2 regions of the Streptomyces sp. V2I9 genome follow, and region 2 is predicted to be linked to the other one. Evidence: riboswitches for the same ligand, from Rfam matches in the RefSeq annotation. Region 2 holds a riboswitch; the other holds the start of a gene.
The links. Region 2 has a riboswitch for glycine ahead of gcvT (glycine cleavage system aminomethyltransferase GcvT). Riboswitches for the same ligand answer to the same signal wherever they lie in the genome.
Positions count from the first base shown of each region.

Region 1: it holds a riboswitch for glycine, as region 2 does, so the genes downstream of both, gcvP (aminomethyl-transferring glycine dehydrogenase) here and gcvT (glycine cleavage system aminomethyltransferase GcvT) in region 2, are expected to answer to the same signal.

Region 1 covers NZ_JAUSZJ010000002.1:622,794-626,171, forward strand. Annotated here, with positions in the region: gene gcvP (aminomethyl-transferring glycine dehydrogenase) at 1-2,033, opposite strand, end outside; glycine riboswitch at 2,227-2,324, opposite strand; gene QFZ71_RS02795 (PRC-barrel domain-containing protein) at 2,457-2,822, shown strand; gene QFZ71_RS02800 (DNA polymerase IV) at 2,750-3,378, opposite strand, start outside.
Region 2 covers NZ_JAUSZJ010000002.1:5,108,717-5,112,094, forward strand. Annotated here, with positions in the region: gene gcvT (glycine cleavage system aminomethyltransferase GcvT) at 1-1,091, opposite strand, end outside; glycine riboswitch at 1,268-1,365, opposite strand; gene QFZ71_RS22510 (AAA family ATPase) at 1,529-2,221, shown strand; gene QFZ71_RS22515 (enhanced serine sensitivity protein SseB) at 2,292-3,062, shown strand; gene QFZ71_RS22520 (enhanced serine sensitivity protein SseB C-terminal domain-containing protein) at 3,262-3,378, shown strand, end outside.

The DNA of each region.
Region 1 (3,378 bases), 4.5 Mb from region 2:
TGGCCGCCCGCGTCGTGGACCTCGCCGCAGATGTCGGCGACGTGCTCCTCGAACACCCCGTGCGTGGACGGGTAGGTGATCATCAGCACGGCCAGCTCGTCGCGGTACTGCTCGATCTTGGCGCGCAGGTCCGCGACGTCGACCTCGCCGTCGTCGGCGGTCTTCACCACGACGACCTTCATGCCCGCCATGACCGCGCTGGCGGCGTTGGTGCCGTGCGCGGACGACGGGATCAGGCAGACGGTGCGCTGATCGTCGCCGTTGGCCCGGTGGTACGCCCTGACGGCCAGCAGCCCCGCGAACTCGCCCTGGGAACCGGCGTTCGGCTGGATGGACACCGCGTCGTAGCCGGTGACCTCCGCCAGGCGCTCCTCCAGCTCGCGGATGAGGGTGAGGAAGCCCTGCGCCTGCTCGGCCGGGGCGAAGGGGTGCAGCGCGCCGAACTCGGGCCAGGTGATCGACTCCATCTCGGCGGTCGCGTTCAGCTTCATGGTGCAGGAGCCGAGCGGGATCATGCCGCGGTCCAGCGCGTAGTCGCGGTCGGCGAGCTTGCGCAGGTAGCGCAGCATCGCGGTCTCGGAGCGGTGCTGGTGGAAGACCGGGTGGGTCAGGAAGTCGTCCGTGCGCAGCAGCGCCTCGGGCAGCGCTTCCGCGACCGTGGCGTCCAGCGCCTCGATGTCGCCCTCGGCGCCGAAGGCGGCCCAGACGGCGGAGAGCTGCGCGCGGGTGGTGGTCTCGTCGCAGGCGACGGAGACGTGGTCGGCGTCGACGAGGCGGAGGTTGACCCCGCGCTCCCGCGCGTCGGCGACGATGCCGGCAGCCTTGCCGGGCGCCCGGACGGTCAGGGTGTCGAAGAACGCGCCGTGCACGACCTCGGCACCGGAGGCGCGCAGGCCCTCGGCCAGGATCGCGGCGTAGCGGTGGGTGCGCCGGGCGATCGTCCGCAGCCCGTCCGGTCCGTGGTAGACCGCGTACATCCCGGCCATCACGGCGAGGAGCACCTGCGCGGTGCAGATGTTGCTGGTGGCCTTCTCACGGCGGATGTGCTGCTCGCGGGTCTGGAGGGCCAGGCGGTACGCCTTGTTGCCGTCCGCGTCGACGGAGACGCCGACGAGGCGGCCGGGCAGGGAGCGGGCGAACTTCTCGCGGACCGCCATGAAGCCGGCGTGCGGGCCACCGAAGCCCATCGGGACGCCGAAGCGCTGGGTGGTGCCGACCGCGATGTCGGCGCCGAGCGCGCCGGGCGAGGTGAGCAGCGTGAGGGCCAGCAGGTCGGCGGCGACGGTGACGATCGCGCCCAGCTCGTGGGCCTGCGCGATGACGGGTTCGATGGCCCGGACGGCTCCGGAGGCGCCCGGGTACTGGAGCAGGACGCCGAAGACGCCGCGCTCGGCGATATCGGCGGGGATGCCGTCGCTCAGGTCGGCGACGACGACCTCGACGCCGGTCGGCTCGGCGCGCGTCTCGATCACCGCGACGGTCTGGGGAAGGGTGTCGGCGTCGACCAGGAAGACGCCGCTCTTGACCTTGCCGACGCGCCGGGCGAGCGCCATCGCCTCGGCGGCCGCGGTGCCCTCGTCGAGCAGGGAGGCGCCGGAGGTGGGCAGCCCGGTGAGCTCGGCGACCATCGTCTGGAAGTTCAGCAGGGCCTCCAGGCGGCCCTGGGAGATCTCCGGCTGGTACGGCGTGTAGGCCGTGTACCACGCGGGGTTCTCCATGACGTTGCGCAGGATGACGGGCGGCGTGAAGGTGCCGTAGTAGCCCAGGCCGATCATCGGGGCCAGCACCTCGTTGCGGTCGGCCAGCGAACGCAGTTCGGCCAGCACCTCCGCCTCGGTACGCGCCGACGGAAGATTCAGGGCCTCCGCGCTCCTGATCACGTCGGGCACGGCCGCGGCGGTGAGCTCGTCGAGCGAGCCGTAGCCGACCTGGGCGAGCATCTTCGCCCGCGCCTCGGCGTCCGGCCCTATGTGGCGCTGCTCGAACGGAATGCCCTGCTCCAGCTGGGAGAGCGAAGTGCGACGGGGGGTCATGGTGGAGGCCTCCTGGTCTGTCACGACCTGCGAGGGGCACCACGGCGCGGGTGCCCGAACGGCCTCCCCCTCTGTCATCTCAACCTGAGAGCTTCACCGGCTCGCCCGGGGGCATGCCGACTTTCACCGTCGGTGAGGGTCGAATCCGTCCGGGCCTGCGCCCGCGCGGAACCGCCCTGCTTTCCAGAGTGACCTCGTCCGTGCGGTACGGGAGCCTGAGAGATTCCGGGGAGGAGTTGCTCCTTCGGCGCCTCCGGATTCCGCACCGGAGGACTCTCCCGCACGGGGTCAGCAGCCACCGCCAGCCTACCAGCGGCCTTCGCGCCGGAGCTCTCGAGTGGCCGACACCGCGAATCTGCACTTCTGTGGTGCTGGTGGGGCAACGCGGACCACCTTGAGCAGCCGCGACCAGTGGGAGGCACCGTGCAGACCGACATCGATCCGCGCCGCCTGATCGGCCGCAAGGCATTCGATCGCAAGGGCGCCAAGATCGGAACGGTGGATGAGGTCTATCTCGACGACGCGACGGGCGTCCCCGAATGGGCGGCCGTGCGCACCGGACTGTTCAGCAGGGACGCCTTCGTCCCGCTGGAGCCCAGCGAATTCGTCGAGGACGCGCTGCGCGTCCCCTTCGACCGGGCGCTGATCAAGGGCGCGCCGGACTTCGGGGTCGGGAGGCACCTCTCGCCCGAGCAGGAACTGCAGCTCTACCGCCACTACGGACTGGACACCCCGCCCGCGGGCGGCTCCGACCGGGACTTCGGCAGGCTGGCAGGCCAGGAGGAGTAGTCGGGCGGCTCGCGGACGAGGGGCAGCGGGTCCGCAGGGAGCAGCAGCGGATCGTCGACGCGGAAGGTGAGCACCCGGCCGGGCGCGCTCCACGGCTGCTCGAACCGGACGGTGACCCGGCCGATCCCGCTCCCCTGCACCCATCCGTGTCCGTGCTGCTCGTGGTGCACGTCGTGCCCGGCGGACCAGCGCCGGGCGGCGAGCGGCTCGGGAGTCTCCGGCTCGGGCTCCCCGGCGCTCCCCTCCCCGCCGCCCTCCGCGGCCGGCGTCTGGTCCTCCTGAGCCCGCCGGGCGCGTTCCCGCGCGTCGGCGGCCTGGGCGAACAGATCCTCCTGGGTGAAGTCGGCGAGGCCCGTGACGCCGACCCCCAGCAGCCGTACGCCGCCCGTGGTGTCCACGGACTCCAGCAGCCGCCCGGCCGCCTCACGGACCACCGTGGGATCGTCGGTGGGCCCTCTGAGCGTCTCGGAGCGGGTCAGCGTGGAGAAGTCGTAGCGGCGCACCTTCAGTACCACGGTCCGGCCCGACCGGTCGGCGGCGCGCAGCCGCTCCACGC
Region 2 (3,378 bases):
AGCGCGACGACCTCGTACGGCTCGTGCGTGCCGCGGATGTCCACGCCCACGCCCCCGGTGCCGGGGGCGGCGAAGGCGGCGTCCACATAGGCCATGGCGATCGGCTTGCCCAGGGTCGGGGACGGGGCGCCGGAGGTGACCTCGCCGATCACCTTGCCGTCGGCGACCACGGAGAAACCGGCGCGCGGGACCCGGCGGCCCTCGGCGACCAGGCCGACGAGCTTGCGCGGCGGGGCGGTCTCGGCGCGCTCGGCGGCGGCCTTCAGCGCCTCGCGGCCGACGAAATCGCCCTCCTTCTCGAACTTCACGACCCGGCCCAGGCCCGCGTCGAACGGGGTGAGCGCCGTCGTCAGCTCGTGCCCGTACAGCGGCATGCCCGCCTCCAGGCGCAGCGTGTCCCGGCAGGAGAGGCCGCAGGGGATCAGCCCGTGCGGGGCGCCGGCCTCGGTCAGCGCCCGCCACAGCTGCTCGGCGTGCTCGGGGGCGACGAACAGCTCGAAGCCGTCCTCGCCGGTGTAGCCGGTACGGGCGATGAGGGCCGGGACCCCGGCGACCGTGCCCGGCAGACCCGCGTAGTACTTCAGCCCGTCCAGGTCGGCGTCGGTGACGGCCTTCATGATGGCGGGCGACTCGGGGCCCTGCACCGCGAGCAGCGCGTACGCGTCCCGGTCGTCGCGCACCTCGGCGTCGAAGCCCTCGGCGCGGGCGGTCAGCGCGTCCAGCACGATCTGCGCGTTGCCCGCGTTGGCGACCACCATGTACTCGGCTTCGCCCAGGCGGTAGACGATCAAATCGTCCACGATCCCGCCGTCCTCCTGGACGATCATCGTGTAGCGGGCCCGGCCGCTGCCGATGGTGGCGATGTTGCCCACCAGCGCGTAGCTCAGGAAGGCGGCGGCCTCCGGCCCGGAGACGGTGATCTCGCCCATGTGCGACAGGTCGAAGAGACCGGCGCGGGTGCGGACGGCGTTGTGCTCGTCGCGCTCGCTCGCGTACCGCAGCGGCATGTCCCAGCCCGCGAAGTCGGTCATGGTGGCGCCCAGCGAGCGGTGCAGCGCGTCGAGGGCGGTGAGACGGGGGGCGGTGCTCATGGGCATGGCTCCAGGGCATGACGACGTCAGGACGGAAATCCTCCCCATCTGTCATCGGAACCTGAGAGGTTCGCCGACAGCCCCTGACGGGGTGTGCCCCGGAGGGCGCCCTTGTTCAGGGGGCTCGGCTTGCACCTTGGGTGGAGCCGCCTGAGCGGCCCGCTTTTCAGATCTGCCTCATCCGCGCGGTACGGGGCCTGAGAGATTCAAGGGAGGATCTTGCTCCTTCGGCGCCCGGCCCACGGTGGGGCCGGAACTCTCCCGCGCGGATTCGAACGGCCGGTATGCAGTTGGCGCGGCCATCATCGCACGCATTCCGGCGGAGCGGGAGGCCGGTCCTCGACGCCTGCCCGGACGGCGAGGACGGTTGTGCCGCCTTGCCAGTTCTTTACACTTCAGGAACAGGTGTGGGCGGCCCGACGGCAGGGGGATGGGCGATGACGTTACAGCGGTCGGCACCGACAGCGGGGGTCGCGCACGGCGCGCTGCCCGCACAGTCCGGCGCACCCGTACGGGAGCTTCCGCCGGACGGCGCGCCGGTGGTACGGGATCTGCGCGGGCGCGCGGGCCTGGTCCCCTACACCCTCGATTTCCCGCCTGGCGACATCGTGGTGGTCTCCGGCCTGCCCGGCAGCGGGAAGTCCACCCTCATCCGCCAGGCCGCGCAGGGCCGCGCCGTCGACTCGCAGAACACCCGCGACAGCTGGGCCGACGCCCTGCCCGCGGCGCTGCCCTACGCCCTCTACCGCCCCCTGGTCCGCGCCGCGCACTACCTCGGCCTCCGCCGTGCCCTGCGCGCCGGTGAATCGGTCGTCGTGCACGACTGCGGGACCCAGACCTGGGTACGCCGCTGGCTCGCCCGGCACGCCGCGCGCCGGGGCCGCACCCTCCACCTCGTCCTGCTCGACGTGACGCCCGACGTCGCGCGGCAGGGGCAGCGCGAGCGCGGGCGCGGCGTCTCCGGCTACGCCTTCGCCCGCCACCGGCACGCGGTGGCCCGGCTGCTCCGCGACACCGAGCAGGGGCTGCTGCCCGCCGGCTGCGCCTCCGCCGTGCTGCTGGACCGCCCGGCGGCGGGGGCGCTCGCCCGGATCGCCTTCACGGAGGCCGGGGCTTCCGCCGCCCGCTGAGGTTAAGGTGCTGGCCGGAGCAGGGCCACCGTGCGCGGCGGCCCCGGCGGTGGAGAGAGGCGCAGAGGCAGTGGACATTCCGGCACCCGCACCGGCACACCCCCAGCAGGGGTGGCCCGCCAACGAGCTCGAAGAGGTGCTCAGCGCCTCGCTCGGCGTCCCGGACGCGGGCGGCCGCCTCGTCGAGGTGCTCGGCCGCAGTTCCGTCTGGGTACCGCTGCCGAACGGCGGCAGCCCCGCCGGCGCCGACCTCGACCTGCCGATGATGGAGATCGACGGCGCGGCGTTCGTCCCCGTCTTCAGCTCCGAGGCGCAGTTCCTCAGCTGCGTCGGAAGCCATATGTCCTTCGCCGTCGCGCCCGCCCGCGACTTCGCCCGCGGCCTGCCCCCGCAGGTCGGCATCGCCGTCAACCCCGGCGGCGCCGTCGGCATACCGCTTCCGCCGCCCGCCGTCGCCGAACTGTGCCGGACCGGCCGTACCGCGCTGGACGGGCCGGCCTCCGGCGGCCGCGTGCGGCTGTTCGAGCCGGACTGGCAGCAGGACCCGGTCGACTTCCTCTCCGCCGTGTCCGAGGAGTTCGAGGCCACCGGGGTGGTCAGCACCGCCCGCCGGACGCTGGCCAGCATCGAGGGCGGCGACCCGGTCCTCTTCGTCGGCGTCGAGTTCGCCGGCTGGGACGGGGCGGGCCAGAGCGTCCCCATGGACGCCATCGGCCGGGCGCTCGGCCGGGTCCAGGTCCCCTGGCCGGTCAACCTGGTCCTGCTCGACGTGGCCCAGGACCTGGTGGGTGACTGGATGCGGGAGAAAGTACGCCCGTTCTACCGGCGCGCGGGCCACTGAACCACCGGCGCGCGGGCGGCTGAACCGCGGACCCGCGCCACGGCACCGGCCGGCGGGCCGCCTCGGTCGGCCTGACCTCGCCGGACCGCGACGTCAAGCCGGTGCCCCCGTCGGCGCATAAGCTGGTTGGATGGCGAAGCCGCTCCCGTGGGCCCGGAGCGGCGTGAAACCGATGGAACGACGAGGGGCGGAACCCAGAGTGAGCGCGTCGGGCACTGCGGCGGCAGGGCAGGTCGAGCACATGCTGCGCCAGGTGACCCCCGGCCGGTACGACAGTTACGAGGCGCTGCTCGCCGCCCTCGCCGACGGCCGGGTC